3 regions of the Streptomyces sp. NPDC044063 genome follow, and region 1 is predicted to be linked to each of the others. Evidence: riboswitches for the same ligand, from Rfam matches in the RefSeq annotation. Region 1 holds a riboswitch; each other region holds the start of a gene.
The links. A riboswitch is a leader RNA that binds a small molecule or an ion and turns the genes downstream of it on or off. The one in region 1 is predicted to bind cyclic di-AMP.
Positions count from the first base shown of each region.

Region 1 (7,585 bases):
GCTCGTCGCATGCTACGATTGTTCGAGTTGCAGTTGTGGTACCCATGAACTCGTGTGCGCCTCGGCCATGTAGCCGACGGCGCATTTTTGTTTTAGCCGGTCTATTTCCGGTCTGGGGCCCATCCCATCACTAAGGAGACAGACATGGCGACCGGCACCGTGAAGTGGTTCAACTCCGAGAAGGGCTTCGGCTTCATCGAGCAGGACGGCGGCGGCCCCGACGTCTTCGCCCACTACTCGAACATCACCTCGCAGGGCTTCCGCGAGCTGTTCGAGGGCCAGAAGGTGTCCTTCGACGTCACGCAGGGCCAGAAGGGCCTGCAGGCGGAGAACATCGTCACCATCTGACGACCATCCGCAGCGCCGCAGCGCGTTGACGCTTCCGATGGGGCCCGCACCACTGTGTGCGGGCCCCATCGTCGCGCCTGCCGCGATCACGGCGCCCACCGCGTCCGCGACGATCACCGCGTCCCGGACGCCCACCGCGTCCGTTCGAACAGGGGGCTTGGCACCCCATTGAGGGAAGGTCCCCCCGCATGACTCGCTCCGCCGCCCGTTCCGCCGGCTCCGATCGTCCGGAGCGCTCCACGCGCTCCTCGCGCCCCTCGCGCTCTCCCCGTACGCGTGGCGACGGCGCCGAGGCCCGCCAGTCGTCCGGACGGGGCTCCGCCCGGCGCCGGCCCGTCGAGCCGCAGGGCGACTTCGAGATGCCGGTCAGCACGACGCCGGCGCTGCCGCCGGTGGATTCCTTCGCCGCGCTGGACATGCCCGCCGCGCTGCTCGCCACGCTGACCCGCGAGGGCGTCACCGAGCCCTTCCCGATCCAGGCGGCGACCCTGCCCAACTCGCTGGCCGGTCGTGATGTCCTGGGCCGTGGCCGCACCGGCTCCGGCAAGACCCTCGCCTTCGGTCTGGCCGTCCTCGCCCGTACCGCCGGACGCCGGGCCGAGTCCCGCCGTCCGCTCGCGCTCGTCCTCGTGCCCACCCGCGAACTGGCCCAGCAGGTCACCGACTCGCTCGCCCCGTACGCGACCGCCGTCAACCTGCGGACGGCCACCGTCGTGGGCGGCATGTCCATCGGCCGCCAGGCCCAGACCCTCGCCCGTGGCGCGGAGGTCCTGGTCGCCACGCCCGGGCGGCTCGCGGACCTCATCCAGCGCGGCGAGTGCGAGCTCGGCGACGTGGCGATCACGGTCCTCGACGAGGCCGACCAGATGGCCGACATGGGCTTCCTGCCGCAGGTGACCCGGCTGCTCGACCAGGTCGCCCCGCAGGGCCAGCGGATGCTGTTCAGCGCGACGCTGGACCGCAACGTCGACCGTCTCGTGCGCCGCTTCCTCTCCGACCCGGTCACCCACTCCGTCGACCCGTCGGCGGGTGCGGTCGTCACGATGGAGCACCACCTGCTCCACGTGGCCGACGTGGACGCGAAGAAGGAGACCGTCACCTGGATCGCGGCGCGCGAGGGCCGCGTGATCATGTTCGTGGACACCAAGCGCGGCGCCGACCGGCTGGTCAAGCGGCTGCTCTCGGAGGGCGTACGGGCCGCCGCGCTGCACGGCGGCAAGAGCCAGCCGCAGCGCAACCGCGTGCTGGAGCAGTTCCGCACCGAGCAGGTCACCGCGCTGATCGCCACGAACGTGGCCGCGCGCGGCATCCACATCGACGGCCTGGACCTGGTCGTGAACATCGACCCGCCGGTCGACCACAAGGACTACCTCCACCGGGGCGGCCGCACGGCGCGCGCGGGCGAGTCGGGCACCGTCGTGACGCTGGTACTGCCCGAGGAGCGCCGCGAGATGAGCCGGATGATGGCCACCGCGAAGATCACGCCCCGGAAGGCCGACGTCCACGCCGAGGACGCCGAGCTCGCGCGCGTCACGGGCGCCCGCCGCCCCAGCGGTGTGCCGGTCGTCATCGCCCCGCCGCAGCAGCCGGCGCCGAAGGCCGCGCAGAAGCCGGCGCGGAAGCCGTCCTCCCGGAGGCCGTCCCAGAAGCAGCAGGGCCAGCGGCAGCAGGGTCAGCGGCAGCAGCAGGGTCAGGGGGCGGCGCGCGCCGAGGGCGCGTCGCGTCCCGCGCGCTCCGGCGGGTCCGCCCGCCGCCCGCGCCGTCGCGGCGGTGACGGGGCGGCGCGCGCCGACCGTCGTCCGGCGAACTGAACCACGGCGGGCCGAACCGCGCAGGGCCCTACGGCTGACGGGGGCCGCTGACGGGGCCGCTGACGAGGGCCGCTGACGGGGGCCGCTGACGAGGGCCGCTGACGGGGGCCGAGGGGCGGAGCACACCGCCCCTCGGCCCCCGTCCTCGTCGCGCCAGGTGTCCCCTCGATCGGCCCAACCCCGCTCGCCGGAGCGCCCCGCACCGGCGAGGGTGGGCCGAGATGCCCACTCAACCCGACACCCCTGCCGCGCGCGGTCTCCCGGCCCAGGTGCGCTGGCTGCCGGTCGCCATCATCGTGGCCGGTGTCCTCTTCGACGTCCTCACGCCTCCCCGGTACTCCTCGGCGCCCTTCTTCGCCTCGGCACCGCTCGTCGCGGCGTCCCTGCTGTCACCGAGCGCCACCCTGCTGGTCGCGCTCACCTCCCTGGCCGCCATGGTGGGCCTCACCGTGGGCCGCCAGGCCCCCGAGGCGGGCGAATCGGTGACCGAGGTGGTGACCGTGCTGACCGTCGGCGCCCTCGCCCTCGGCATCAACCACGTCCTCCACCACGGCGACCGGAAGCTGGCCTCCGTACGCGGCATCGCGGAGGCCGCCCAGCGTGCCGTGCTCCCCGCGCCCCCGGCCCGTATCGCCGGGCTGCGGGTCGCCGCGCGCTACGTGGCGGCGGAGGCCGACGCGCGCATCGGGGGCGACCTGTACGCCGTGCAGGACACCCCGTACGGCGTGCGCGTCATCGTCGGGGACGTCCGGGGCAAGGGGCTGGGCGCGGTGGAGGCGGTCGCGGTGCTGCTCGGCACGTTCCGCGAGGCCGCGGAGCAGGAGCGCACGCTGGAGGGGCTCGCCGTACGCCTGGAGCGCGCGTTGCAGCGGGAGGGCGTACGGAGGGCGAACCTCGACCAGAGCGAGGGCTTCACCACGGCCGTCCTCGCCGAGGTCCCGTCGGGCCCCGGCGTGCTCCGCATGATCAACCGGGGCCACCCGCCGCCTCTGCTGCTCTACCCCGGCGGCATGGTCGGCGAGGCCCACCCCGCCATGCCCGCCCTGCCGCTCGGCATGGGCGAGTTGGGCGTCTGGCCGGACCGGGTGGAGGAGTGGGACTTCCCGGCGGGTGCGACCCTGCTGCTGTTCACCGACGGGGTGACCGAGGCGCGGGACCCGAGCGGCACGTTCTACGAGCCCAGGAGGCGCCTGGCCGGCCGGCACTTCAAGAGCCCCGAGGCACTGTTGGACACCCTCGTCGCCGACGTCGCGCGGCATGCCGGGGGGCGGACGAACGACGACATGGCCCTGCTGGCCATCCGGCGCGGCGACGGCCGTCACCGCCCCGTCACGGTCACTCAGACGATCGACCAGGCCACACCCCGTATGATCCGCGTCCGGTCCGATAACGACTGACGAACGATCAGCTGGGACGTATGGCCACATCGCCCCAAGAGGCCTACGGATTCACGCTTTCGGCTTGGTTTCCGGCCGCCGTGTCTATTAACGTTCGATAACGCAGCGCGGTCCTTGAGCCGTCGCCAGGGGCGGCGCCGTGCGCCTTCGCCGAATCCCGTGGGTGGAACCGGGGAACCATCAACCTTTGGGGTGAATCGGGCCGTACGCCGGCCCGTAGGAGACCTTCCTGCTCCGAACCCGTCAGCTAACCCGGTAGGCGAGTCGGAAGGAAAGGAGTGCGCCCCGGTGGCGTCCAACAGGTCCGATCTGGACGGAAGTTCGCACGACGCGCACGGAGTGCCGTACGCGGCCTACGAGACGCACGAGCCCACATACGGGTACGCGTACGAGACCGGGCCCGCCCATGACCCGGCGTACGAGCCCGCCTACGAGCCGGCCTACGAGCCGGCCTACGGGACCGCTCCCGAGCCCGCCCACGAGCCCGTGAGCGCCGAGGGGCCCGGCGGCGAGTGGAACCCGTCCGAGGACTCCCTGGCGCCCCCGGCCCGCGGCAGACACCGCGTCGTCAAGCAGCGCGGCGGCACGATGGCCCGCAGCGGCGCCGTGCTCGGCGTGGGCATGATCGCGGCGGTGGGCGCCGGCGGCATGGCGAGTGCCCAGGACCGCCCGGCGGCCCCGATATCCGTGCCGGAACTGTCGAAGATCCCGGGCGTCGGCTCGTTGATCGGCGGCGACGAGGCCCGGACGACGGAGAACGCGGCGGCCCCGGCGGAGGCGAGCCCCGCCGGGCAGGCCGAGGCGGCGCCGGAGCCCGCGCACAGCGCGGCCGACGCCGGTGAGGCGCTGCGGGCGCGCATCCTCCTGCAGGCCGAGCGCCAGCAGGGCGCCGCGGAGGAGGAGGCCCGCGCGGCCGAGGAGCGGACGGCGGTCGAGGCGACGCGGAGGACGGCGGCGGAGAAGGCTGAGGCGCACCAGGTGCAGGTGGCCGCCCAGCACGCCCGGAGAGCCGGCGAGTCGCAGGGGGCGGCCGGGTCGGCAGGGTCGGACGAGTCGAGCGGGTCGGACGATTCGAGCGGGTCGGACGAGTCGGCGGCGGCCGGGAAGGCCGGGAAGGCGGGCGCGACGGCGTTCTCCCGGCGTGCGGAGAAGGCCGCGCACGGCGCACAGGAGTATGTCGCCGACCACGACTACGGACAGCGGGCCGACAGATCCCACCGTGGCGGGTACGTCCTCCCCGTCGCCTCGTACACCCTGACCGCGGGCTTCGGCCAGGCGGGCGACATGTGGTCCGCGCACCACACCGGCGAGGACTTCGCGGCGCCGACCGGCACCCCGGTGAAGGCGGTGGGCGGCGGCACCGTCACCCAGGCGGGCTGGGCGGGCGCGTACGGCTACCGGGTCGTGCTGACGCTCGATGACGGTACCGAGATCTGGTACTGCCACCTGTCGTCGATGGTGGTGACGTCGGGCAAGGTCGGGGCCGGCACGGTCATCGGCCGGGTGGGCGCCACCGGCAACGTCACCGGCGCGCATCTCCACCTGGAGGTGCGGCCGGACGGCGGCGCGCCGGTGGACCCGCTGACGTGGCTGCGGGGCAAGGGCCTGCGGCCGTAGGACGGGACGCGTAGGGCAGAGGCGCGTAGGGCTGGGGGCGCGCATTCCGTGCTCCGCGCCTGGCGCCTGAACGCGCGCTCCGCAAGCGCAGCGGTGCACCCGGGTAACAGACGCCCAATATCCCGATATGGGGAATGTTCTGTCGCCAATCGGGAAATCAGAGCATGTGACGACGCCCGCGACAACCATCACCACGTCGGTGCCTGCCCGCCTGGACCGTCTGCCCTGGTCCCGGTGGCACTGGACGGTGGTGATCGGTCTCGGCACGGTCTGGATCCTGGACGGCCTGGAAGTGACGATCGTCGGCAATATCGCCGGCCGTCTCTCCGAACAGGGCAGCGGCCTGTCCATCACCTCCGGTGGGGTGACCGGCCTGGCCGCCGCGCTCTATGTGGCGGGAGCGTGCTCGGGCGCTCTCTTCTTCGGCAGGCTGACGGACCTCTTCGGCCGTAAAAGGCTCTTCATGGTCACGCTCGCGGTCTATCTGGGCGCCACGGCGCTGACCGCGCTGTCGTACACCTCCTGGTGGTTCTTCGTCTTCCGCTTCGTGACGGGCTTCGGCATCGGAGGGGAGTACGCGGCCATCAACTCGGCCATCGACGAGCTGATCCCGGCCGCCTACCGCGGCCGGGTCGACCTGATCATCAACGGCAGCTTCTGGCTGGGAGCCATCGCGGGTTCCCTGCTGTCGATCCTCATGCTCGACACGAGCATCTTCCCCAAGAGCCTGGGCTGGCGGCTGACGTTCGCGATGGGCGTCGTCCTGGGACTGGTGATCCTGCTCGTCCGGCGCCAGGTGCCGGAGAGTCCGCGCTGGCTGTTCATCCATGGCCGGGCCGAGGAGGCCGAGCGGCTGGTGACGTCGATCGAGAAACGCGTCGCCGCCGAGAAGGGCACGGAGCTGCCGGCCCCCAAGGGCAGCATCACCATCCGCCAGCGCGAGAGCTTCGGCTTCCGGGACATCGCGCGCACGGTCTTCTCCGACTACCGGCGCCGGGCCATCCTGGGACTCGCCCTGTTCATCGGCCAGGCGTTCCTCTACAACGCCATCACCTTCGGCTTCGGCGCCATCCTCACCCGCTTCTTCGGCGTGTCGACGTCCCGCACCGGCTACTTCTTCGCGGTCATAGCGGTGGGCAACTTCCTGGGCCCGCTGCTCCTCGGCAAGCTGTTCGACACGCTGGGCCGGCGGATCATGATCTCCTCCACGTATCTGCTGGCGGGGGTCCTGCTCTTCGGTACGGCCGTGCTCTTCGGAGAGGGGCAGCTGAACGCCGTCACGCTCACCGCCTGCTGGGCCGTCGTGCTCTTCTTCGCCTCGGCCGGCGCGAGCAGCGCCTACCTCACGGTGTCCGAGATCTTCCCGATGGAGACCCGGGCCATGGCGATCGCCTTCTTCTACGCGGTCGGCACGGCGGCCGGCGGCATCAGCGGCCCCCTGCTCTTCGCCGCGCTGACGCAGAGCGGCGTCGTGAGCGACACGGTCCTGGCGTTCAGCATCGGCGCCTCGCTGATGTGCGCGGGCGGCGTGGTGGCCGCCTTCCTCGCCGTACGCGCCGAGGGCCGGTCCCTTGAGGACATCGCGGCACCCCTGTCCGTCCACCCTCCCGAGCCCCTGCCGGCGCCCGCGCCCGCGGAATAACAATCCCAGCAGGGGAGTTGCACCATCGCATGGCTGACACTCATCGCAACCACGGCACCACGGGCCACCGGGGCATCGGCGCCCTCTCCGTCCACCCGCTGGCCCTGGGCGGCAACGTCTTCGGCTGGACGGCGGACGAGAAGGAGTCCTTCGCCGTCCTCGACACGTACGCGGAGGCCGGCGGCAACTTCATCGACACCGCCGACGTCTACTCCGCCTGGGTCCCCGGCAACCAGGGAGGCGAGTCCGAGACCATCATCGGCAACTGGATGGCCGCCCGCGGCAACCGCGACGCCGTCGTCGTGGCCACCAAGGTCGGCCACGGCGTCCCGGCCCACCGCGGCCTGCGCCCCGAGGTGATCAAGACGGATGTGGAGGCCTCGCTGCGCCGGCTGCGCACGGACCGCATCGACCTCTACTACACCCATGTCGACGACGAGTCGGTGCCGGTGGAGGAGATCATCGGCGCGCTGGACGCGCTGGTGAAGGAGGGGAAGATCCGCGAGATCGGCGCCTCCAACATCACGGCCGAGCGGCTGCGGGCCTCCCTCGACTTCTCCGACCGGTCCGGCCTGGCCAAGTACGTGGCCATCCAGCCCCACTACAACCTGGTCTCCCGCGCCACCTACGAGGGCGAGCTGGCCACCGTCGCCGCGGAGCACGGCTTGGCCGCGATCCCCTACTTCGCGCTGGCCTCCGGCTTCCTCACCGGCAAGTACCGCCCGGGCACCGCGGTGGACAGCGCCCGGGCCGGCAGCGCCGGACAGCAC
Region 1 covers NZ_JBWKFM010000014.1:21,490-29,074, reverse strand. The annotation lists gene AC07BS_RS18740 (cold-shock protein) at 145-348, shown strand; gene AC07BS_RS18735 (DEAD/DEAH box helicase) at 537-2,159, shown strand; gene AC07BS_RS18730 (PP2C family protein-serine/threonine phosphatase) at 2,381-3,556, shown strand; cyclic di-AMP (ydaO/yuaA leader) riboswitch at 3,695-3,833, shown strand; gene AC07BS_RS18725 (M23 family metallopeptidase) at 3,845-5,173, shown strand; gene AC07BS_RS18720 (MFS transporter) at 5,301-6,815, shown strand; gene AC07BS_RS18715 (aldo/keto reductase) at 6,845-7,585, shown strand, end outside.

Region 2 (7,585 bases), on a different contig from region 1:
GGCCGCGGCCACCGTGCTGCTCGGGCGGATCACCGCCCACCGCTGAACCGCCGCATGTCCCCGCTTTTCACCCGTCCCCGCACCCCGCTCATTCACTCCAGAGAAACGCAAGAGGAGACCGCTCATGTCCGCTCCCTCGCTCGTCGCCGTCACCGGAGCCGAAGGGTTCATCGGGTCCCACCTGGTCGAGGCGCTCGTCGCCGACGGCCACCGGGTGCGCGCGATGGTGCAGTACAACTCCTTCTCGTCGTTCGGCTGGCTGGAGGACCTGCCCGCCGACGTGCTCGACCACGTCGAGGTCGTCCTCGGCGACGTCCGCGACCCGGGCTCGGTCACCGGCCTGGTGACCGGCGCCGAGACCGTCTACCACCTGGCCGCGCTGATCGCGATCCCGTACTCCTACCGGGCCCCGCACAGCTACGTCGAGACCAACGTCACCGGCACCCTCAACGTCCTGGAGGCCGTGCGCCACCTGAGCGTCCCGCGCCTGGTGCACACCTCCACCAGCGAGACGTACGGCACGGCGCGGACGGTGCCGATCACCGAGGACCACCCCATCAACACCCAGTCCCCGTACGCCGCGTCCAAGGCGGGCGGGGACCGGCTGGCCGACAGCTACCACGCCAGTTTCGGCCTCCCCGTGGTCACCCTGCGCCCCTTCAACACCTTCGGTCCGCGCCAGTCGATGCGTGCGGTGATCCCCACCGTCATCGGCCAGGTGGCGGCCGGGCAGCGCGAGATCACCCTGGGCGACCTGCGGCCCACCCGTGACTTCAGCTACGTCAAGGACACCGTGGCGGCCTTCCGGGCGGCCGGCACCGCGCCCGCCGACGCCGTCGTCGGCCGCACCTTCAACTCCGGTACCGGCGAGGAGATCTCGGTGGGCGACCTCGTCACGCTCATCGGCAAGATCATGGACGCCGAGCTGCGCGTCACCGAGGACGCCCAGCGCGTGCGGCCCGCCAACTCCGAGGTGATGCGGCTGGTCGCGGACGCCTCACGGCTGCGGGCCGCCACCGGCTGGGCCCCGGCGCACAGCCTGGAGGAGGGACTGCGCGAGACCGTCGCGTTCTTCCGCGACCCGGCGAACCTGGCCCGGTACAAGACCGGCATCTACAACGTCTGACGTCCACCCCGACCCACGCGGCACACGAGAGGAACGGCACCCATGCACGCAGTCATCCTGGCCGGAGGCAAGGGCGTCCGGCTGCGCCCCTACACCACCGCGCTGCCCAAGCCCCTGGTGCCCATCGGCGACCAGCACGCCATCCTCGAGATCGTCATGCGCCAGCTGGCCGGCGCCGGGTTCACCAGCTGCACCCTGGCCATCGGCCACCTCGGCCACATCATCCGCGCCTATGTCGGCGACGGCTCGCAGTGGGGCCTGACCGTCGACTACACCACCGAGGAGAGCCCCCTGGGCACCATGGGGCCGCTGCTCACCATGGCCGACCGGCTGCCCGAGCACTTCCTCGTCATGAACGGCGACATCCTCACCGACCTCGACTTCGGCGCCGTCCTCGGCGAGCACATCGCCTCCGGCGCGCCGCTGACCATCGCCACCTACGCCCGTACCGTGAACATCGACTTCGGGGTGCTGACCACCGACTCCGGCCGGGTCGTGGGCTTCGCGGAGAAGCCGAGCATGGACTACCGCGTCTCCATGGGGGTCTACGGTGTCTCCCGGAGCGCCCTGACGCGCTACACCCCCGGGCTCCCCCTCGGCTTCGACGAGCTGGTGCTCGACCTGCTCCAGGCCCGGACCCCGCCGAACGCCTACGAGTTCGACGGCTACTGGCTCGACATCGGGCGCCCCGACGACTACGACCGGGCCAACGCCGAGTTCTCCGTCCGCCGTGACCTGCTGATGAAGGGTGCGTGAGGCGCCCCCATGCGCGTTCTCGTACTGGGTGCCACCGGCTTCCTGGGCCGGCACGCCGCCGACCGCCTGCGTGCCCTTCGGGGCGCGCGGGTGCTCCGCGGCGGCCGGGGACCGGACGCCGATGTGCCCGTCGACCTGGCCCCGGCCGACCCGGAGGCCCTCACGGCGGCGCTGCGCGCGGCCGCCCCCGACGCCGTCGTCAACTGCGTGGGCGCGGTCGGCGGCGCCGCCCCGGCGCTGACCGCCCTCAACGCCCACGGCCCGGCCGTGCTCTGCGAGGCCCTGCGCCGCGCGGCGCCGGACGCCCGGCTGGTGCACCTGGGCTCCGCCGGCGAGTACGGGCCGCCGGACGACCGCCGCCCGGTCGGCGAGGCGCACCCGGCCCGCCCACCGGGCCTGTACGGCGCCACCAAGCTGGCCGGCACCCTGGCGGTGACCGGCTCCGGCCTGGACGCCGTGGTGCTACGGGTGTTCAACCCCGTGGGGCCCGGCGCCCCGGCCGCCTCGCTGCCCGGCCGGCTGGCCGCCGAGCTGCGCGCGGCGGGCCCCGGCGACCGGGTGCGCACCGGCGACCTGTCCGCCCACCGGGACTTCGTCGACGCGCGGGACGTGGCCGAGGCCGTCGCCCTCGCCGTCACCACGCCCCGGCCGCTGCCCGGCGTCCTCAACATCGGCAGCGGCACGGCCCGCCCGGTCCGCGACGTCGCCGAGTGCCTGCTGCGGGCCGCCGGGTACCGGGGGCCGGTGGCGGACCGCGTGGCCGAGGACGGCGACGCCTCGCCGCGCTCGGCTGCCGTGCCCTGGATCCGGGCGGACATCACCGCCGCCGGGCGCGCCCTGGACTGGACCCCCCGCCGCACGCTGGAGGACTCCCTGGCCGACCTGTGGGCCGCCGCCGGCGGGCCCGCCGCGGGGTCCCCGCGATGAGCGGCGCCACGGGCGGTACGCCGCCGGACGACGGGCAGCGGCTGCTCGTACCGCTGTACGTCCATCCGGCGGTGGGGCCGGAGGAGTGGGCGGCGCTGCTCCGGGTGGCGCCGCGGCTGTACGGCGTGGTGCTCAACGCGGCCGACGGGCCGGGCACCCGGCCCGATCCCGCCTTCCGGGCCGCGGCGGACCGGCTGCGGGAGGCGGGGGTGCGGCTGCTCGGCTACGTCGACACCGGATACGGCCGCCGCCCGGCGCGCGCGGTGGTGGCCGACGTCCGCCGGCACCGCCGGTGGTACGGCGTGGACGGGGTCTTCCTCGACCAAGTACCGGAGGGTGCCGGTCCGTTGCCGCGCTACCGCCGTCTGGTGACGGCGGCCCGGGTGCTGGGCGCGCGGACGGTGGTGCTCAATCCGGGGACGCATCCCGACCCCGGCTACGCGGCGCTGGCCGACCTGCTGGTGACCTTCGAGGGCCCCTTCGAGGCGTACCGGCGGGCCCGGGTGCCCGACTGGACCGCCGACCACCCGCCCGGCCGCTTCTGCCACCTGGTCCACGGGGTGCCGGGGGACGGCGCCGGGCTCGTGGCCCGTACGGCCGGGGCGCGCGGCGCCGGGGTGCACTGCGCGGTGCCGGGGACGGGGGCCAACCCCTGGCGGTGCGTGCCCCTGGAGCCGGCCGGGCCGGCGGGAGGCGTGCGGTGAGCGGGCGTCCGGTGCGGCGGCGCCCCGGGTGGGGGCGGCGGGCCGGCGCGGGGGCGGCCGTCGTGCTGCTGATGCTGGCCGGCTGTTCGTCCGGGTCCGGCGGTGACGAGGACGACGGGGGCGGCGAGGACCGGGAGGCGCCCACCGACCGGATGTCGGCGCCGCCCTCGCCCGGCGGCACACCGTCCCGGCCGGCGGCGGGGCGCTGGCAGCCCCGGCCGGGCACCCGCTGGCAGTGGCAGCTCGGCGGACGGGTGGACACCTCGGTGGACGTACCCGTCTACGACATCGACGGGTTCGAGAACTCGGCCGCCACGGTCGCGGAGTTGCACGCCCGGGGCCGCAAGGTGATCTGCTACCTCAACGCCGGGGCGTGGGAGGACTTCCGCCCCGACAAGGGCAGGTTCCCGCGGGCGGTGCTGGGGCGGAACAACAAGGGCTGGGACGGCGAGAAGTGGCTGGACATCCGCCGGCTCGACGTCCTGCGGCCCATCATGGCGGCGCGCGTCGACATGTGCCGGCAGAAGGGGTTCGACGCGGTCGAGCCGGACCTGACGGAGGGGTTCCGCAACTCCACCGGTTTTCCGCTGACGGCCGCGCACCAGCTGGCGTTCAACCGGATGCTGGCGGAGCTGGCGCACGAACGGGGCATGGCCGTGGGGCTGAAGAACGACCTGGAGCAGATCCCCGAGCTCGTCCGCGATTTCGACTTCGCGGTGAACGAGCAGTGCGCGCAGTACGACGAGTGTGAGAAGCTGACGCCCTTCGTCAAACGGAACAAAGCGGTCTTCCATGTCGAATACGAACTTCCGCCGGCCGACTTCTGCGCCACGAGCAAGCGGCTCGGCCTGAGTTCGATGAAGAAGAACCTCGACCTCGACGCCTGGCGCCGGCCCTGCTGACGGCATCCGCGGAGGCTTTCGTTCCAATGCTTCGACCGCCCCTTCCGGCAAGGGTTTACCGCCAGTTCGGCGGGGGCGGAAAAGCCGTGGTTCCGGCTTTGCGCCCGAAGTGAAGAAGTTCACAGATGGCCGTTTCGGCACCGGAATCCGGCGACTCATGGTGCAGGATCTCTCACCGAACACAAGATCCCGTCACCCAGGCGGGCCACCCGGGCGGACGCCGAGTCCTGCCGCCGCACCGGGTGCGGATTCGATTTGATGGATCGGCAGGAGCGGGAGACCCAAGCGGTACGAACCACGAGGTCGGTGGTTCTAGGGGTGAAGCCACATCCGTGGCCGGGCAACTTCGCGGCCCGAACCCGACAGGTCATCTTTCGCAGGCGGATGTCGAAGGGCTCAGTCATGTCTGCGCTGCCTCGAATACCCGCGCTCGCCAAGCGGGCCGGTACCGCGTCCGTCCTGACCGCCGCCACCCTGGCGGCATCGGTGCTGGTCCCCGGACTGGCCACGGACGCGTCCGCCGCCACCGCCGGCGAGCAGGCTCTGAAGGTCGCGGCCTCGAAGAAGGGCTCCCCCTACCAGTGGGGCGCCTCCGGTCCCAACCGGTTCGACTGCTCGGGCCTGACGCAGTACTCGTTCAAGAAGGTCGGCAAGTCGCTCCCGCGCGTCGCCTCCGACCAGTACAACAAGACCCGTCACATCTCCGGCGGCTCCCGCCAGGTGGGCGACCTCGTGTTCTTCCACTCCGGCAGCAACGTCTACCACGTGGGGATCTACGCGGGTAGCAACAAGATCTGGCACGCTCCCAAGCCCGGCACCACCGTCCGACTGGAGAAGATCTGGACCAGCAGCGTCTGGTACGGACGCGTCAAGTAGTCAAGTAGTCGAGCGGTCCCGCCGTCCGTCCCGTGCCCGGCACGCGCCCCGCGTGCCGGGCACGGCCGGTTCCCGGCCCGGAACGGGCGGTACCGCTCAGGCCACCGCCAGCACGATCTTGCCCGTCAGATGGCCGTGCTCGCTGGCCCGGTGCGCCTCGGCGGCCTCCGGCAGCCGGTAGACCCGGTGGATGGGGAGCTGGAGGATGCCCGCCTCGTGCAGCGCGAGGGCGGCGGCGAGGGCGGGCACGGGGTTGCTCGCGGGGGCGCCGGAGCTGAAGTGGGCGCCGTGCCGGCGGGCGCCCTCGGCGTCGGCGATGCTCACCACCCGCTCCGGGGAGCCGATGAGCTCCACCGACACTCCCACCGCGTCGCCCTTCCCCACCGCGTCCAGCGCCGCGTCCACCCCTTCGGGCACCGCCTCGCGCACCCGGTCGGCCAGCCCCTCCCCGTAGGCCACCGGGATCGCGCCCAGGCCCCGCAGGTACTCGTGGTTGAACGCGCTGGCCGTGCCGACCACCCGGACGTCCCGGGCCCGGGCGAACTGCACCATCAGGGTCCCCACGCCCCCGGCCGCCCCGTGCACGAGCAGGGTCTCGCCCTCCGCCGGGGCCAGCAGGTTCAGCGCCCGCCAGGCCGTCTCGGCGGCCACGGGCAGCGCGGCCGCCTCCTCCCACGGCAGGGAGAGCGGCTTGACCGTCAGCTCGTCGGCCGAGGCCAGGGCCTGTTCGGCGTAGGCGCCGGTGACCGTGCGACCGAGGACCGCGTCCCCGGCCGCCACCCCCACCACGTCCTCCCCCACGGCCTCCACCACGCCCGCGGCCTCCAGCCCGGGCACGTGCGGGAAGGCGACGGGGAACACCCCGGCCATCGCACCGCTGCGGATCTTGTGGTCGATGGGGTTGACGCCGGCGCACCGCACGCCGATCCGCACCTGCCCGGGCCCGGGCAGCGGCAGGTCGATGTCGGTGAGCCGGAGCACATCGGCGGAGCCGTAGGAGCTGAAGGCGACGGCCTTGGTCTTGGTCATGGAATCACCTTCACCGAAAATCGGGCTTTTCCCTACCAGACTGGCCGTTCCGGCCGGATACCGCGCCCGAACTCCGTACGGGCGGCGCGCCGGGCGTACGTCAGGAGCGGCCCTCGGCGAGCGCCTTGATCCCCTCCAGGGTGGACCGTATGCCCGCCCGGAGCCCGTCGAGCCGTCCGGCGAGGATGGCCTCCTCCTTGTCCGGCATGCGGTCGAACGCGAGGTGGAGGCCGGAGCGGCCCGGACCGAGCAGGGCGGAGTGCCGCAGCAGGGTGCCGTCCCCCTCGGGCTGGAGTTCGAACGTCCAGGTGGCCATGGGGCGCGCCGGGTCGGCGGGGCCGCCCCCGTACCGCCCGTCGGCGTCCGTCACCGCCCAGGAGAAGACCCGCTCCCGCTCCAGCGCGACGACGTGGGAGACGGTCCGCCACTCCCCCAGCACCGGGTTCTCGTTGTAACCGACGAAGGTCGCGCCGAGCACGGCCTCCGTCGCGCCGTCGAGCCACTCCGCGCGCCGCAGCTCGGGGCTGAAGCGGGCCGGCAGCCCGATGTCGGTGACCAGCTTCCAGAGCTCGGCCGGTGCCGTCTCTACGTGGATCTTCTCGTGAACCTCGGGACCGTCCGCGAAACGCATGTGTCCTCCTCCGTACGGGATGTCGTGATCAAGTCTGCACGGCGTCCCGTCCGTTGGAGCGGCCGCCCCCGTCCTGGGCGGTACCGCCCGGGAAGAAGTCGACCAGCAGCATGTCCCGCACGGCCCGGCGGGCGCCCGGCGCGGGCCGCACCGGCGAGACCCCGTGGAGGACACGGCGGTCGTCGAGGAGGATCGTCTCCAGCGGCACGGCGAGCGAGGCCCGGTGCACGGGCCGCCGCTCCGGGTCGTACAGGCACGACTCGGCGCCCGCCACCCCCTCGCGCCGGATGAGTACCTGTGCCACATAGCTGTGCCCGTCCCGGTGGACGCCCTCGGGCGTCGGATGGCCGTCGGCGCCGGCGGTGGCGGTCACCCGGATCTGGTGGACGCCGCACGCGTCGATGTCCGCGCGCGGCCCGGGCAGATGCTCCCGGAGCGCGCCGACCAGGGCGCGCAGCACGGGCCCGCGGGCCACGGCCTCGTCGAGCGGCGCGAACTCCCGTCGTACGCCGCCGTGGAGCGGGTTGACGTCGCGGTCCTGGACGAACGGCGCGTGCGGCAGCGGCTCCAGGGCGTCGCCGGCGAGCCGGAACCGGCCGTAGCGGCGGAAGCGGTAGGGCGTGGCACGGTCCAG
Region 2 covers NZ_JBWKFM010000004.1:145,630-153,214, reverse strand. The annotation lists gene AC07BS_RS07530 (hypothetical protein) at 1-46, shown strand, start outside; gene AC07BS_RS07525 (GDP-mannose 4,6-dehydratase) at 125-1,126, shown strand; gene AC07BS_RS07520 (nucleotidyltransferase family protein) at 1,169-1,882, shown strand; gene AC07BS_RS07515 (NAD-dependent epimerase/dehydratase family protein) at 1,892-2,809, shown strand; gene AC07BS_RS07510 (spherulation-specific family 4 protein) at 2,806-3,513, shown strand; gene AC07BS_RS07505 (endo alpha-1,4 polygalactosaminidase) at 3,666-4,415, shown strand; cyclic di-AMP (ydaO/yuaA leader) riboswitch at 4,662-4,814, shown strand; gene AC07BS_RS07500 (C40 family peptidase) at 4,818-5,291, shown strand; gene AC07BS_RS07495 (NADP-dependent oxidoreductase) at 5,388-6,320, opposite strand; gene AC07BS_RS07490 (SRPBCC family protein) at 6,421-6,951, opposite strand; gene AC07BS_RS07485 (2OG-Fe dioxygenase family protein) at 6,980-7,585, opposite strand, start outside.
Region 2: it holds a riboswitch for cyclic di-AMP, as region 1 does, so the genes downstream of both, AC07BS_RS07500 (C40 family peptidase) here and AC07BS_RS18725 (M23 family metallopeptidase) in region 1, are expected to answer to the same signal.

Region 3 (7,585 bases), on a different contig from region 1:
GCGGCGGCCGGGACGCCGGCCGACTCCAGAAGCACCGTACGCCGCTCGGTGCCGAACTTCTTCGCCACGTCGGCCAGTTCCGAGGAGACGAGCTTGCGCAGCTCGCTGTCGGACTCCAGGATGCGCGTCAGCTCGTCGATCTCGGTGTTCAGCCGGTCCCGCTCGGACTCCAGCTCGATCCGGTCGAACTTGGTCAGGCGGCGCAGCGGGGTGTCGAGGATGTACTGGGTCTGCACCTCGGAGAGCGAGAAGCGCTCCACGAGTGACGCCTTGGCCGCCGCCGCGTTCTCACTCGATCGAATGATTCGGATGACCTCGTCGATGTCGACGAGCGCCACCAGCAGACCCTCGACCAGGTGGAGCCGGTCGCGCCGCTTGCTCCGCCGGAACTCGCTGCGCCGGCGCACCACGTCGAAGCGGTGGTCGACGTAGACCTCCAGCAGCTCCTTGAGGCCCAGGGTCAGCGGCTGGCCGTCGACCAGCGCGACGTTGTTGATGCCGAAGGACTCCTCCATCGGCGTCAGCTTGTAGAGCTGCTCCAGGACGGCCTCGGGGTTGAAGCCGTTCTTCACCTCGATGACCAGGCGCAGGCCGTGGGCGCGGTCGGTGAGGTCCTTGACGTCCGCGATGCCCTGGAGCTTCTTGGAGCCGACCAGGTCCTTGATCTTGGAGACGACCTTCTCGGGACCCACCGTGAAGGGCAGTTCGGTGACGACCAGGCCCTTGCGGCGGGCCGTGACGTTCTCCACGGAGACGGTGGCGCGGATCTTGAAGGTGCCGCGGCCGGTCTCGTAGGCGTCGCGGACGCCGCTCAGACCGACGATCCGGCCGCCCGTGGGCAGGTCCGGGCCGGGGACGAACTTCATCAGGGTCTCGAGGTCGGCGCCCGGGTGCCGGATGAGGTGCCGGGCGGCCGCGATCACCTCGCCGAGGTTGTGCGGCGGCATGTTCGTCGCCATGCCGACCGCGATTCCGGACGAGCCGTTGACCAGCAGGTTCGGGTACGCGGCGGGGAGCGCGACGGGCTCGCGCTCGCTGCCGTCGTAGTTGGGCGCGAAGTCGACCGTGTCCTCGTCGATCGACTCGGTCATCAGCGAGGTCGCCGCCGCCATCCGGGCCTCGGTGTAGCGCATGGCGGCCGGCGGGTCGTCGTTGCCGAGCGATCCGAAGTTGCCGTGCCCGTCGACCAGCGGCACCCGCATGGAGAAGGGCTGCGCCATGCGCACCAGGGCGTCGTAGATCGAGGCGTCGCCGTGCGGGTGGAGCTTGCCCATCACCTCGCCGACGACGCGCGCCGACTTCACGTACGAGCGGTCGGGGCGCAGCCCCATCTCGTTCATCTGGTAGAGGATGCGGCGGTGGACGGGCTTGAGGCCGTCCCGGGCGTCCGGCAGGGCGCGCGAGTAGATGACCGAGTAGGCGTACTCGAGGAAGGAGCCCTGCATCTCGTCGACGACGTCGATGTCGAGGATGCGCTCCTCGAAGTCTTCCGGCGGCGGGGTCTTCGTGCTGCGGCGGGCCATCGCGGCTGCTGCTCCTTCGATCGATTGCCGAGGCGGTCTGACGCCGACCATTGTGGACCGCGCCGCTGACAACCCCGACCGCGACCCGTCCGGGAGGGGTGGCCCGGCCCGGGAACTTCTCCGGATGTCGGTGCGCTTGCATACAGTGACAGCACTGTTCATCACGCGAGTCGTCGCGAGGCACCGCGGGATCTCAAGAGATCGAAGGGACGTACATGCCCATGGGTCACACGGCCACGCAACAGGCCGCCTCGGGCGGTCTGACAGCGACCGAGCACCGCCTGGCCAACGGCCTGCGGGTGGTCCTCTCCGAGGACCACCTGACCCCGGTGGCCGCGGTCTGCCTCTGGTACGACGTCGGCTCGCGCCACGAGGTCAAGGGCCGCACCGGCCTCGCCCACCTCTTCGAGCACCTGATGTTCCAGGGCTCCGCACAGGTCAAGGGCAATGGCCACTTCGAGCTGGTGCAGGGCGCCGGCGGCTCGCTGAACGGCACCACCAGCTTCGAGCGCACCAACTACTTCGAGACCATGCCCGCCCACCAGGTGGAGCTGGCCCTGTGGCTGGAAGCCGACCGGATGGGCTCGCTGCTCACCGCGCTCGACGACGAGTCCATGGAGAACCAGCGCGACGTCGTCAAGAACGAGCGCCGCCAGCGGTACGACAACGTGCCCTACGGCACCGCGTTCGAGAAGCTGACCGCCATGGCCTACCCCGACGGCCACCCGTACCACCACACGCCGATCGGCTCCATGGCCGACCTGGACGCGGCCTCCCTGGAGGACGCGCGCGCGTTCTTCCGCACGTACTACGCGCCCGGCAACGCCGTCCTGTCGGTCGTCGGCGACATCGACCCGGAGCGGACGCTCGCCTGGATCGAGAAGTACTTCGGCTCCATCCCCGCCCACGACGCCAAGCAGCCGCCGCGCGACGGCAGCCTGCCGGACACCATCGGCGGGCAGCTGCGCGAGGTCGTCCGCGAGGAGGTGCCCTCCCGCGCGCTGATGGCCGCCTACCGCCTGCCGCACGACGGCAGCCGGGAGGCGGACGCCGCCGACCTGGCGCTGACCATCCTCGGCGGCGGCGAGTCCTCCCGCCTCCACAACCGTCTGGTGCGCCACGACCGCTCCGCCGTCGCGGCCGGCTTCGGCCTGCTGCGCCTGGCCGGCGCCCCCTCCCTGGGCTGGCTGGACGTGAAGGCGTCCGGCGGCGTCGAGGTGGCCGGCATCGAGGCCGCCGTCGACGAGGAGCTCGCCCGCTTCGCCGTCGAGGGCCCCACCCCGCAGGAGATGGAGCGCGCCCAGGCGCAGCTGGAACGGGAGTGGCTGGACCGCCTGGCGACCGTCAGCGGCCGGGCCGACGAACTGTGCCGCTTCGCCGTGCTGTTCGGCGACCCGCAGCTGGCCCTGACCGCCGTGCAGCGCGTCCTGGAGATCACCCCCGAGGAGGTGCAGGAGGTCGCCAAGGCCCGGCTGCACCCCGACAACCGCGCGGTGCTGGTCTACGAGCCGACCACGCCCCGGACCGACGCCGACACCGCCGCCGGCGAGAACGACGAAGAGGAGACGGCTCAGTGAGCGACGCCGCCGCGGACACCCAGCAGCCCGCCCCGTCGATGGTGTTCCACCCCCGGCCCGAGCCGGGAGCGCCCACCCCCTGGGCCTTCCCGGCCCCGGAGCGGGGGCAGCTCTCCAACGGCCTGACCGTGCTGCGCTGTCACCGCCCGGGCCAGCAGGTGGTCGCCGTCGAGGTCAGCCTGGACGCCCCCCTGGACGCCGAGCCCGAGGGTCTCGACGGCGTGGCGACGATCATGGCGCGGGCCTTCTCCGAGGGCACCGACAAGCTCAGTGCCGAGGACTTCACCGCCGAGCTGGAGCGCTGCGGGGCCACCCTGGACGCCCACGCCGACCACCCGGGCGTGCGGCTGTCGCTGGAGGTCCCGGCCTCCCGGCTGCCCAAGGCCCTGGGCCTGCTGGCCGACGCCCTGCGCGCCCCGGCCTTCCCGGACAACGAGGTCGAGCGCCTGGTCGGCAACCGCCTGGACGAGATCCCGCACGAGCTCGCCAACCCCGCCCGCCGGGCGGCCATGGCGCTGTCCGCCGAGCTCTTCCCGGCCTCCTCCCGCATGTCCCGGCCCCGCCAGGGCACCCAGGAGACCGTCGAGCGCATCGACGCCGCCTCCGTGCGCGCCTTCTACGAGGCCCACGTCCGCCCGGCCACGGCGACCGCCGTCGTCGTCGGCGACTTCACCGGCGTCGACCTGGACCAGGCCCTCGCCGAGTCCCTCGGCGCCTGGACGGGCGCTCCCGCCGAGCCCCGGCCCGTCCCGGCCGTCACGGCCCACGACACCGGCCGTGTGGTGATCGTGGACCGTCCCGGCGCGGTCCAGACCCAGCTGCTCCTGGGCCGCACCGGCCCGGACCGGCACGCGAGCGTCTGGCCCGCCCAGGTGCTCGGCACGTACTGCCTGGGCGGCACGCTGACGTCCCGGCTGGACCGTGTGCTGCGCGAGGAGAAGGGCTACACCTACGGCGTCCGCGCCTTCGGCCAGGTCCTGCGTTCGGCGCCCGACGGCACGGGCACGGCGCTGCTGGCCATCAGCGGCTCCGTGGACACCCCGAACACCGGCCCGGCGCTGGCGGACCTGTGGACGGTGCTGCGCACCCTCGCGGCCGAGGGTCTGACCGAGGCCGAGCGGGACGTGGCGGTGCAGAACCTGGTGGGCGTCGCCCCGCTGAAGTACGAGACGGCCGCCGCCGTCGCGGGCACCCTGGCCGACCAGGTCGAGCAGCACCTGCCGGACGACTACCAGGCGCGGCTGTACGAACGCCTCGCCGACACCGGCACGGTGGAGGCCACGGCGGCCGTCGTGAGCGCCTTCCCGGCCGACCGGCTGATCACGGTCCTGGTCGGGGACGCCTCCGAGATCGCCGAGCCCGTCAGGGCGCTGGGTATCGGCGAGGTGACGGTCGTCCCGGCCTGATCCCTTGATCTGACGGGGCGTCAACCCTGCTGTCCGCCGCTCTCCCTGGGCCGGACATTGCCGGACATGTGAGACGCGTGGGCCCATCGGGGCCCACGCGTCTCCTTTATGCCCGTTTTCTCGCGGTGGTTGCATGTTGGTCGTGTGGCGTACGTCATAAAAGCCCGGTTCTGTTTGCCGTTCGAATCTGACGCCGATTAGCGTCAGGGCGGCAGTCCGTCAGATCGGAGCCGCAACCGCGGTCCCGGGCAGCCATCGCCGAGTCCCCGAGGCGCCAGCCGAAGGGAGCCGGGGACCCATCAGTCCCTGGGGTGAATCGGTTCCCTTTCACGAGGGCACCGTAGGAGACCTTCCTGCTCCGAACCCGTCAGCTAACCCGGTAGGCGAGAGGGAAGGAAAGGATCGCCCATCCATGGGGAAGCACCGCCGTCCGAGCCGAGCCGCGCGCGTCAGCGCCAATGTCGCGGGCATAGCCACCCTGACCGCCGCCGGTGTGGTCGCCGGCGTCGCCGCCCCGGCCTTCGCCGCCGGTGACGAGACCCGCGGCCCCGAGGACACCGGGCTGACCCAGGCCGTCGTCATGAGCGACGTCATGGCCGGCAACGTCGACGCCCAGGCCGAGACCCAGCGCAGCGCCGCCGACGAGGCCGCCGCCCGCCTGCAGGCCGAGGAGAGCGCTAAGAAGAAGGCCTCCGAGGCCAAGGAGCGCCACGCGGAGGCCGAGCGCAAGCTCAAGGAGGAGCGCGAGGCCAAGGAGCGTGCCGCGCGTGACGAGGAGCGCAAGCGCCTCGGCACCTACGTGAGCCCCCTCGACGGCTCCTACGTCTCCACCTCCTACAAGGCCTCCAGCGGCCTGTGGAGCTCCGGCAGCCACACCGGCATCGACTTCCACGCCGAGACCGGCAGCTCCGTCCACGCGGTCGCCGCCGGCACCATCGTCGAGGCCGGCTGGGGCGGCGCGTACGGCAACAACGTCGTCATCAAGCACAACGACGGCACCTACACGCAGTACGCCCACCTCTCCTCGATCGACGTCTCCGTCGGTCAGACGGTCACCCCGGGCCAGCAGATCGGCCTCTCCGGCGCCACCGGCAACGTCACCGGCCCGCACCTGCACTTCGAGGCCCGTACCGGCGCCACCTACGGCTCCGACATCGACCCCATCGCCTACCTCGCGGCGCACGGCGTCAACGTCTGACCCGCGACGCGCGCACCAGGCCCCGGCCCCACGGCCGGGGCCTTCTCGCGCTTCCGCCGGGGGTGCTGGCCAAAAAATATCCATGATTCACCGGCCCCATCGGAAATCACCGGGGATTGCCATAGAGTCGCTGAACGGATGTCAATGGGCCGACCCGCTCGGCCGATTAAGTCGTAAAGCGGAGGTGCAGCCATGCGGGGCCGTACGTGAACGGCGGTGGTGAAGCGGCGCACGAGGGCCGCCGCATTTCCGCGCACGCCGTGTGCACGGCGATTCGCGACGACATCGTCACCGGTGTTTTCCCGCCCGGCAGCCGGCTCATCGAGGAACTCCTCGCCCGCCGTTACGGCGTCTCCCGGGTGCCCGTCCGCGAGGCCCTGCGCACCCTCGCCTCCGAGGGCTTCGTCACCACCCGCCGGCACGCCGGGGCGTGCGTCGCCGAGCCCAGCGAGGAGGAGGCCGCGGACCTCCTCGACGTCCGTGCCCTGCTGGAGCCGCTGGCGGCCGCGCGGGCGGCCGAGCGGCGCACCGAGGCACACCTGAAGGTCCTGCGCGGCCTGGTCCGGCTCGGCCAGGAGCGGGCGCGCGCGGGCCGGACCGGCGAGCTGCGGCCGCTGGCCGACTGGTTCGACGAGACCCTCTCCCAGGCCTCCGGCAGCCCCAGCCTGGCCACGCTGCTCACCCAGCTGCGGCGCAAGATCGCCTGGGTGCACACGGCCGAGCCGCCGGCCCGGCCGGTGGAGGAGTGGGAGACGTGCGGCGCGCTCGTGGACGCCGTGGCCCGCGGCGACGCCGAGCGGGCCCGGGCCCACGCCGCCGTCCACGCGGGCCGGAATCCGGGTGAATTCCGGCTGCGCCGGGTGCCGGCGCCGCCCGGTCCGGGCCTGCCGAAACAATCCGTGAACACGGCCGGCGCACACCCTTAACAAGCGCCTGCTATTCCTGGGCGAATAACGGCGGGCGGGAATTGTGGCGGTCCCCGGCCGCCGCCGTACGACGACGGGGCCGCGGCGGTCCATGAGGAACGCCGCGGCCCCGTCGCATGCCCGCCGGACGGCGGGCCGGGTGATCCGAAGGATCAGACGGTCTCCGGGAGCTCCTCGAGCCCCTCGGCGACCAGCTTGGCCAGACGGTCGAGCGCGGCCTCGGCGCCCTCGGCCTCCGTGGCGAGGACGATCTCCTCGCCGCCCTGGGCGCCCAGGCCCAGCACCGCGAGCATGGAGGCGGCGTTGACGGGGTTGCCGCCCGCCTTCGCGATCGTCACGGGGACGCCGGCGGCGGTCGCCGCACGGACGAAGACCGACGCGGGCCGGGCGTGCAGGCCCTCGGCCCAGCCGACGTTCACTCGGCGCTCAACCATGGTGTTGCCCTTCGAATCGGGAGGAGTTGTCTAGACCATTGTTGCACGGGGTGCGCGGTGCCCCGGCGCCCTCCCGCGCCAGGGCCGTCCGGCCCCGGCACCGTGGGCCGCCCGCCACCTGAGGGACGCCGGTTCCCGGCCTTACGCTGTGCCCATGCACACGCCGCCCGAGCACGCCTACCCGGCACACTGGGAAGCCGATGTCGTCCTGCGCGACGGCGGCACCGCGCGGATCCGCCCCATCGCGCCCGACGACGCCCAGCGGCTGGTCAGCTTCTACGAACAGGTCTCGGACGAGTCCAAGTACTACCGCTTCTTCGCGCCCTACCCCCGTCTCTCCGACCGGGACGTGCACCGCTTCACCCACCACGACTACGTCGACCGGGTGGGCCTGGCGGCGACCGTCGGCGGCGAGTTCATCGCCACCGTCCGCTACGACCGCGTCGACGACCGCGGCATGCCCGCCTCGTCCCCCGCCGACGAGGCCGAGGTCGCCTTCCTCGTCCAGGACGCCCACCAGG
Region 3 covers NZ_JBWKFM010000007.1:182,127-189,711, forward strand. The annotation lists gene AC07BS_RS12115 (DNA gyrase/topoisomerase IV subunit A) at 1-1,523, opposite strand, end outside; gene AC07BS_RS12120 (M16 family metallopeptidase) at 1,745-3,100, shown strand; gene AC07BS_RS12125 (M16 family metallopeptidase) at 3,139-4,506, shown strand; cyclic di-AMP (ydaO/yuaA leader) riboswitch at 4,753-4,907, shown strand; gene AC07BS_RS12130 (M23 family metallopeptidase) at 4,919-5,704, shown strand; gene AC07BS_RS12135 (GntR family transcriptional regulator) at 5,911-6,630, shown strand; gene AC07BS_RS12140 (HPr family phosphocarrier protein) at 6,783-7,064, opposite strand; gene AC07BS_RS12145 (bifunctional acetate--CoA ligase family protein/GNAT family N-acetyltransferase) at 7,219-7,585, shown strand, end outside.
Region 3: it holds a riboswitch for cyclic di-AMP, as region 1 does, so the genes downstream of both, AC07BS_RS12130 (M23 family metallopeptidase) here and AC07BS_RS18725 (M23 family metallopeptidase) in region 1, are expected to answer to the same signal.